Regions from separate parts of the Bacillus sp. F9_6S_D1_P_5 genome, predicted to be linked through region 2. Evidence: riboswitches for the same ligand, from Rfam matches in the RefSeq annotation. Region 2 holds a riboswitch; the other holds the start of a gene.

Region 1 (4,792 bases), on a different contig from region 2:
TCTTTTACTACTACCGGTCTCATCATTTACCCTCCATTACTTCAATGTAAGAAATTCTGCAATTGGACCAAGTACTAACATCGGGAAAAATGTTAATGCACCGACAATTACAATCGTTCCGATAAAAATACCACCAAATAAACTATTATCCGTACGGAATGTCCCGACTGTTTCTGGTACTACCGTCTTCTCTTTCAATGAAGCTGCAACAGCTAGCATCGTAATTAAACTGAAATAGCGCCCTAAAAACATAACTAAACCAGTTGTAATATTCCAAAACGGTGTATTATCTGCTAACCCTTCAAATCCAGATCCATTATTCGCAGCTGACGATGTATATTCATATACCACTTGCGTCAAACCGTGGAAACCAGAATGGGAAATGGCATCCGTTCCTAAACTTGTTGAAAGAGCTAATGCCGAAAATCCTAAAATGAGCAATGGATGAAATAGTATCGTTACCGCAATTAATTTCATTTCCTTACCTTCAATTTTCTTACCTAAAAACTCTGGTGTCCGCCCAACCATCAATCCAGATATAAAGACTGCGATAATCGCATACATAATAATGTTCACAAATCCTGCTCCAACGCCGCCGTATACTGTATTTAACATCATATTTACAAGTGGTACTAACCCGCCAATTGGTGTTAACGTATCATGCATCGTATTCACAGCTCCTGTTTCCGCAGCTGTCGTTACTGTCGCATAAAGGGAAGAAAATACTGTTCCAAATCGCACTTCTTTTCCTTCCGTACTTCCTTGTACATGCTGTATACCCATTCCATTTAACGCTGGATTCCCATGTAATTCAGATGTCGTAATCGTTATAAACCCTAGTAAAAACACCATGAATAGTGATACGAAAAGGATGCGACCTTGTTTTTTATTTCCTACCATTCGTCCGTACGTAAACGGAAGTGCTGTTGGCAATAACATCATAAGCATCATTTGCAAAATATTACTCATTTGCCCTGGATTTTCAAAAGGATGTGTAGAGTTTGCTCCGAAAAATCCACCCCCGTTATTTCCGAGTTCCTTAATGGCTACGAATGATGCAACAGGCCCGCGTAAAATACTTTGCTTCGCGCCATCAATCGTTTGCGCCGTAACTGCCCCGTCTAACGTTTGTGGTACACCAAGTGCGACAAAGACTAGTGCCGCCATAAATGCGATAGGAAGAAACACTCTCGTCAATGCTCTCGTAAAATCAACGAAAAAGTTACCAAGTTCTTTTCCAGCAAGTCCCCTTATAAACGCCATTACAAGTGCTAACGTCGTTGCCGGTGCTGCAAACATTAAAAATGTAATTCCAATTAATTGTGATAAATAAGATAAGCCATTTTCACCGCTATAATGCTGTAAGTTTGTATCGGCCATAAAACTAATTGCTGTATTAAAAGCGAGCGTAGGCTCCATTCCTTCAATGTGTACTGGATTTAATGGCAATACTCCTTGTAGTCTGAAAATGAAATATACGACAACAATCATAAATCCATTTAATAAAACTAATGATAGTGCGTACTGTTTCCACGTTTGATTGTATTCTTTTACACCCGTAATTTTAAAAATAAGTTTTTCAAAAGGCTCGAATACTTTATCTAGCTTTTTACTCCCTTGAAAGGCTTTCTCTAAATAAATTCCCGTTGGCTTTGCCACAAGAATAAACAACAGCATTGTAATAACAACTGCGACCCAGATCATAATGAATGACTCCCCCTAATTAAAACTTTTCCGGATTTAATAAGGCATACACTAAGTACACCGTAATTGCTGCAACAATAACCGATAAGGCAATCGTCATGATTGCTTCCCTTCTTTCACAACTTTATCTGACCAACTTGCAAGACTTGCCATCGATGCGACTAACACAACAAAAATCCCGATCATTATAACATCTAACATAGCTATCCCTCATTTCAAATTGTTAAAATTTACCATCAAAATATTAAAAAAGAACACTGAGCTCTACTCAGTGTTCAAAAAATGAACAACAAAAAGTAAACCTCCTCTCTAAACGCTTACGAGGTTAGCTGTCGGATTCGGGCCTAAAGAGTAGCCCTACTTTCAAAACTGAAAGATTCACCCCAAGTGACGATGCACAAAATTGGTTCCCCCGCTCCATTTCTGGAACTCAGCGATTTTAGGTTTTTTTGGAAATTTTATGAATGATTTATGAGAGTAAATATACTCCTCTATATTTCACTTGTAAAGAGTCAAATTACTGAAAATAAGAAAATATCTATCTGTTTAAACGCTTACATTATGTATTATTAATATCCTTTCATCTATTTTCTTGTCTTTTCTTTCTTTTTCGTAGAAATGACCTGTTAAACACGAAATAAAAAGAGCGAATGACATGAAGTGCATAGCTTGTTGCACTTCGCATTCGCTCTTTTTTCACTCACTATTTATTTCCCTCGTAAAAAAGCACGTAAATTTCTCCCGCGAATATAAACTTGTGACAATTCTGCATGTAATTGCTCATATTCGATAACATCTGTTTTTAAATATAAAGCGTCTTTCGATGGCAATATGATATAGGGCCTTGGAAAAATAGGATCGAGCACCACCAATTCTTGAACTCGCTCTACCGATACCGCCCAACGATTCGCTATATCTCCTAGTAACAACACCTTCATCTTCTTTTCCCCCGCCCTATTCAAAAAATAAAAAAGATATATTATCACAATTTGTAAACACGACAAATGCAGCTCCAATTGTTTCATAGAGCCTCGCTGGATATCGTTTATTCCTTGTAACAACAGTAATAGGTGCTTGAAAAGAAAAGCGAATGTGTTCTGTGAAGAAGCTAACGATTGGAAGCTCATCCCCTAGTAAAATCACCTTCTTAATACACTCACAAATACTAGTAAAATCTTGCTCCTTACTACAACTATACGTCCAATCAAATCCACAATTCCTCACTTCGGCCGCTATCTCTTCATTTGCTGTGAAAATAATTAACTCATGTTGATATGCTACTAAATCTATTAAACTATTTACCTTGCTTTCTTCTCCAACACAAATAAGTGTTAATTCCATGTACCTCATCCTCCTTAGCATAAAAGAACTCAAACGTAGATTGATATTCCCCTATACTAATCAGATTGATGAAGTGATGTATCCATCGTGGCACCGTCCTCTCTCAAGACGCTTACGAAGTTAGCTGTCGGATTCGGACTTTGAGAGTAGCCCTACTTTCAAAATTGAAAGATTCACCCCGAGTGACACTGCACAAATTGGTTCCTCCGCTCCATATAATTGGACTCAGCGTATTACAAAAAATATATTCTGGCTGATATATTACTCCTGTATTTGGAAAAAGTAAACAAAAAAAAGCCAGTTACAAAACTGACTTTTCTACTATTCATGCTTATGCTTTATTCAATTTGTATGCAAAATGATTCGTCGGTCCATGACCACTACCAATATGCAACGGCTCTTCAATTGCTATACTAATAAATCGTTTTGCCTCTTGAACTACCTCTTCCATCGAGTATCCTTTCGCAAGGCCAGCTGTAACTGCTGACGCAAATGTACAGCCGCTTCCGTGTGTTTGCTTTGAAGGAATTCGCTCACTTCTAAATTCAATAAACTTTTCTCCATCAAAAAGTAAATCAATTACTTCATTACCTTGATATTCTGCATGTCCGCCCTTCATAAGTACATATTTCGCACCTAATTCATGCAGTACTTTTGCAGCTTCTTTACTATCTTCAACGTTATGAATTTCCAGCCCAGTTAACACTTCTGCTTCTGGAACATTCGGTGTGATAACAGTTGCTACTGGTAATAAATATTCTTTTAATGCTTGTACTGCTTCTTGTTGTAATAATGATGCACCGCCCTTAGCAATCATAACAGGGTCTAGTACAATATTATTCCAGCCAAATTTATTAATATGTTCTGCTACAATTTGAATAATTTCGCTACTAAATAACATTCCTAGTTTCACAGCATCTGGTGTTAAATCCGTACCAATTGAATTCAACTGTTCCGTAATACCTTCTAACGGAACTGGATATACCCCTTGAACGCCAAGCGTGTTTTGAGCAGTAATTGCCGTAATAGCCGTCATCCCGTACACACCAAGCTCTTGGAATGTTTTTAAATCTGCTTGAATACCGGCACCGCCGCCACTATCAGATCCTGCAATTGTTAAAGCTTTATTTACTTTCATCCCACTCATCCTTTTCTATCCAAAATAGCGATGATAAATTGTTTTTGCTTCGCTTATATCTTTCGTTCCATGTACAAGTACACGACCATCTTTAAAAGCAACTAATCTCTTTTCTTCCACAGAAAATGATAATAAATATGGATTTACATTTAAATCATTCACACGATCATCCAGCAGCTTTTTGTACCTCTCAAAATCCATTTCCTCTTTATGAGGTGGTCTAATTTGAACTGTATTTCTCCCGCATAAAACTGCTGTTTTCGATGTGTTTTCTTTATTTAAATACGGATACAATGCATTCTCTCCGCACGAAGGACAATTGTGTTTACGAAGCTTTTGCACATTCATACATGAATATTCATTCTTCCATACATCAAATGACACAAGTCCATCTCGCATTGATTCGTAATCTTCCACTAACAATTTAAGAGCTTCTGTAACTTGATGAGAAACGACGAGAGATACAGCAGGTGATATAATCCCCGCTGTATCACATGTCGCCCCGCCAAGCGGAATCGATTGTAGTAAACATGATAAACATGGCGTTTTACTAGGAAGAATTGTGTAAGAAAGGCCGTAACTTCCTACACATGCTCCGTAAATCCATGG
Region 2 (4,792 bases):
TGGTTAAAATAGAGAACGTTCTCACCGCGATCCATGTATGAACCACCTCTCTCAACTTTTATTGCTACAGTACTTACTTATTGTTATAAAACATTTCATATGTGATTAGTATGAATATTATTGTATAAAATTTCTATTTTATAGCCATTTCCACATTCACACAGTGAATATATTACATGAAAATATTATTCATTATAAACTAAAAAACGTACGTCAATATGAAATTCCGTTTTGTTTTTATGTAAGTTTTGTACTGTAAGGTCATTTAAACACAGCTATTTATATAACGTAAAGAAGTATTTTCATTCCCTTTATTTTCAAGCTTTATTGTCCTTATTCCAAAATATAATCCTCTTCACTTTTCCAATTGAAATATCCATATATCACAACAAAAACCTCTACTTATTTACATATACAAAAATTATATCAATATATTTTTTAGACTCATATGCAATTATGCATAGTGTATACACAAAAAGGATAGCTTCACTTTCATGAAGCTATCCTTAAAAAATCTTCTTACTTTTTCAAATGATATGGAACTGTCGTAATAACTACATTTCTTTTATAGAGTAAATACGCACGAATGAGTAAACTAGACTGATTATGAAGAATGTTATGCCAACCTTTTTTCGGAATGAACTGTGGTATAACTACAGTAACTCGGTAATTTGATTCACTCGCTTTATATTGCACTGTATCAATAAACTTTGTCAGCGGTTGAAGAATACTTCTATAATGAGAATGCAATGTAACAAGTCTTACTTCAGGTTGCCACTTCTTCCATTTCTCTTCAAATTTCTTCTCTTCTTCTCTGTCAAAAGCAACATATACAGCGATAACTTGATCTGCAGAAAGAGACTTCGCATAGTTCAACGAATTTTCTACCACATGTGTCATACCAGCCACAGGAACGACAATTACATTTCCTTCAATCGGAACAATTCTCTCACAAGTTTTTAAACTTAATTGATCGCCTACTGCATCATAATGCTTCTTAATTCGGTGGAACAGGAATATGATTGCAGGTAAGAATATAAGGATCGACCAAACTTGTGCGAATTTAGTTAAAAAGAACATACTCATTACGATAAAACTAATGACTGCTCCAATTAAATTGACCGTTAATCTCAAAGCCCATCCTTCAGGTTTTTCACGAAGCCATTTTAATACCATACCCGTTTGAGAAAGGGTAAACGGAATAAATACACCTACTGCGTATAACGGAATTAAATGTTCCGTTTGTCCTTGGAAAGCTACAATTAAAATAATCGATGCGATTCCAAGTATAATAATTCCGTTTGAGTATCCTAGGCGGTCTCCTCTAATCATAAACATTCTCGGTATAAATTTGTCTTTTGCAAGGTTAACTGCTAATAGTGGAAATGCAGAATAACCTGTATTAGCAGCAAGAATTAATATTAAAGCAGTTGTACCTTGTATGAAATAGTACATGAAATTACGTCCAAAAGTTTGTTCAGCAATTTGTGAAACAACCGTTACTTCCTTACTTGGATTAATTCCGTAATAATAAGCTAAAAAGACAATTCCTGAAAATAAAACGGCAAGTAATGCACCCATTGCGAGCAATGTTTTCGCTGCATTGTTTGGTGCAGGATCTTTAAAGTTTGGAATTGCGTTAGAGATCGCCTCAACACCTGTTAAAGCTGAACTACCCGATGCAAATGCTCGTAGCAGTAAGAACAAACTAATTCCTGCAACTGGTGTTCCAATTGACGTGTGTAATGTCGGTGAAACTTGACCAGTTATAATATTATAAATACCTACACCAATTAATATAAATAGTGCTAGAACAAATAAATAAACAGGATATGCTAAAACGGAAGCCGATTCCGTTACCCCTCTTAAATTTAAAATAGTAATAAATATAACAAATATAATCGCAATGATTACATTATGTGCATGTAAACTAGGAAAAGCTGATGTAAGCGCATCTGTACCTGCTGATACACTTACTGCAACAGTTAAAATATAATCGACTAATAAAGACCCTCCAGCTATTAACCCTGGATTCATCCCTAAATTTTCTTTTGATACAACATACGCTCCTCCGCCGTGCGGATAAGCGTAAATAATTTGTCGATAAGATAAAATAAGAGCAGTTAATAACACTAATACCCCAACAGCTATCGGAATGGAATACCAATATGCTATTGCCCCAAGACCTGCTAATGCAATTAATATTTGCTCTGGTCCGTATGCAACCGATGACAATGCGTCAGAAGATAAAATAGCTAACGCCTTCGTTTTATTAAGCTTTTGCTCTCCAAGCTCAGTTGATTTTAACGGCCTTCCAATTAAAAACTTTTTGATAGATGAAACCACTGCTGTCCACTCTCCAATAATTTTGTACGAACTTTTCTGCTAGTTACAGCGGATAAACGATTTCTTCAGAAAACAAAAAATGTCTACAAGCCATAACGAAATAGACTTGTAGACATTATATTTTTTGTCGCACAAGCTCCACCTTCCTTCTCAATATAACGCTTACGAGGTTAGCTGTCGGATTCGGGCCTATGAGTAGCCCTACCTTTTTCAAGGATTCACCCCATTGGATTAAGAACTAATCCATAAGAACGGGTCCCCCGCACCATGCGGTTTCAGCGATTTAGAAAATTGAAACTGTGGATTATAATACTCCTTTATTTTCAAAATGTAAACAAAAATTTCGAAAAAGAAAAAATTTAAAATGATTGCGCATAATCCGCCGGTAAATATACATAATGAATACTAAAAAATCGATAAAGGAGACCTACATGTCTAAAGAAAAGAAGCCTATTTTTTCCGATTCCTATTTAGATGCATTAGCAAATGAAATTAATCAATTATACGGTAAACGTGAACAGGAAATAAATTTGACAGATAGAACGAAAAGAAATAAATAATTTGTCATAAAAAAGAAAGCAATACACTTATATATTGCTTTCTTTTTTATTTTTTCATACATCCAATTCTATTGCTGATTTGTTAAAGGTCATTTCTTCATACACCTTTAAATTTTGATATACCGCACCCAATAACGGTGCTTCCATAGAAAATTGTTCTGCTACATCTAGTAAGTATCCTTGTAAGTGCTCACCTTCAATTGCAGAACCTTTTTCCATATCACGCTGCATCGATGACTTCATATTATACGAAATTTTATCAATTGTTTTCATATGTTCCTGGGCAATATCTTCCTTAATTGGTGCTCCTATAAATCTCATGATTTGCACGCACTCTTCAAATAAGTTTTGGATAAAATTGCGGCCACCTTCGCTTTCACGAATCGGTCCTATCGGTGCACGCATTAATGTTGTCACACCTGACATTGCAGTAATAAATAAATATTTATGCCACATATCTTGCGTAATATTTTCACTTAAAACAAAACTAGATTTCGTACCTGCAAATGCTTTAGCAATATGCTGTATTCTCTCTGAATCTTGAGACTTCATTTCTCCAAATACAAGTCTGTTAGCAGCACTCGTTTGTACAATCTCTCCTTGATCGTTTAACGTCGTCTCAATAAAGCATAAACCGCCGATCACTTTCTCTTCACCAAATTCTTTTTGTAATAGTGATACATGAGCAACACCATTTAGTAATGGAATAATTACAGTATTTTCACCTACAAACGGCTTCAAATCTTGAATTGCATCGTTTAAGTGATACGCTTTTGTTGAAAATAGAATAACATCAAACGGAGAAGTTCTATCTTCTTTCGTTATTAATTTCGGTTGGAAGGAAAAATCCCCGTTAACACTACGAATAACAAGTCCCTTTTCCTCTAATTGCTGTTTTCTTTTGCTACGAACAAGAAACGTAACATCTTCTCCTTTTTCGACTAATCGGCCACCAAAAAAGCCTCCGACACCACCAGCTCCTAATACTAAAATACGCATACAAGATCCCCCTTTTCAACATACAATTTTATAACATTTAGTATACATAACATTATACATGTCCCCTACTAAATAAGCTGAATTTTCATTCTTAATCAAGTATAAAACAATGGTTATTTTCAAATGAATTTGGGCATGTTGTTTTTATAGCATATATGGAAAGGAAACAATGTAAATGGAGGCAATACAAACAATCGAGGAAAAAGATGTAGCAACAGCCATATTTCAATTTATATTCCCATTTTCTTTTAAAACTGGATATGAACAAAATATGTTCCCTTTCTTACAGAAAAATGATTTTCGCCCTTTTCGACTCGATCATCTTGAAAATGAAAATACATACTACGGAAAGTTTCAAGTTTCACATCAAAATATGGAAGCATACTACCTTTCATTTACAAATAAAATACTATTTCCTCACTCAGAACATCAAAAAGGATTACAACGCTATTCTAAAGACCTTAACTTAACTGGACATTTAACAACAAATTTGATTTCCGTTCCATTCAAGATTCATTCTATTGACGTAACACTTTGTCCTTATGAGCTTGGCTTCTTAACAATTCGGACAGAAGTAGAAACCGCTCTAAACATGACATTATCAGAAGCAATCGAATTCGCCGCCCGCTTCCGTGTACTTGAAACTAAAAATGATACAAACGAGACTATTTGTATCGAATGTAATGGAAAAAAGTATTCCCAAGTGGAAAGATTCATTTTTGGTTATTTATTTCATGGCGTAACAGATTTCTTTGAGAAGAAGAGATTAAGAAGCTCTTACTTTCAAACCTTTCCATTCTTTGAAGACCAAAGAATGTACGTTCAAACTTTATTATCTATAAAAGAAGCAATGGAACTGAATGAAGTGGATGTTTATCGTACTTCCA

Evidence for each region. Region 2 has a riboswitch for cyclic di-AMP ahead of ACUXEY_RS10780 (APC family permease). Riboswitches for the same ligand answer to the same signal wherever they lie in the genome.
Region 1: it holds a riboswitch for cyclic di-AMP, as region 2 does, so the genes downstream of both, ACUXEY_RS16960 (SipW-dependent-type signal peptide-containing protein) here and ACUXEY_RS10780 (APC family permease) in region 2, are expected to answer to the same signal.

The regions. Positions count from the first base shown of each region.
Region 1 covers NZ_JBTREW010000013.1:12,793-17,584, reverse strand. Annotated here, with positions in the region: gene kdpB (potassium-transporting ATPase subunit KdpB) at 1-23, opposite strand, end outside; gene kdpA (potassium-transporting ATPase subunit KdpA) at 37-1,704, opposite strand; gene kdpF (K(+)-transporting ATPase subunit F) at 1,724-1,804, opposite strand; gene ACUXEY_RS16960 (SipW-dependent-type signal peptide-containing protein) at 1,801-1,905, opposite strand; cyclic di-AMP (ydaO/yuaA leader) riboswitch at 2,005-2,150, opposite strand; gene ACUXEY_RS16955 (hypothetical protein) at 2,412-2,642, opposite strand; gene ACUXEY_RS16950 (hypothetical protein) at 2,659-3,045, opposite strand; cyclic di-AMP (ydaO/yuaA leader) riboswitch at 3,139-3,286, opposite strand; gene thiD (bifunctional hydroxymethylpyrimidine kinase/phosphomethylpyrimidine kinase) at 3,377-4,183, opposite strand; gene ACUXEY_RS16940 (thiazole biosynthesis adenylyltransferase ThiF) at 4,199-4,792, opposite strand, start outside.
Region 2 covers NZ_JBTREW010000007.1:113,457-118,248, reverse strand. Annotated here, with positions in the region: gene ACUXEY_RS10780 (APC family permease) at 520-2,346, opposite strand; cyclic di-AMP (ydaO/yuaA leader) riboswitch at 2,491-2,637, opposite strand; gene ACUXEY_RS10775 (hypothetical protein) at 2,778-2,906, shown strand; gene panE (2-dehydropantoate 2-reductase) at 2,961-3,905, opposite strand; gene ACUXEY_RS10765 (hypothetical protein) at 4,081-4,792, shown strand, end outside.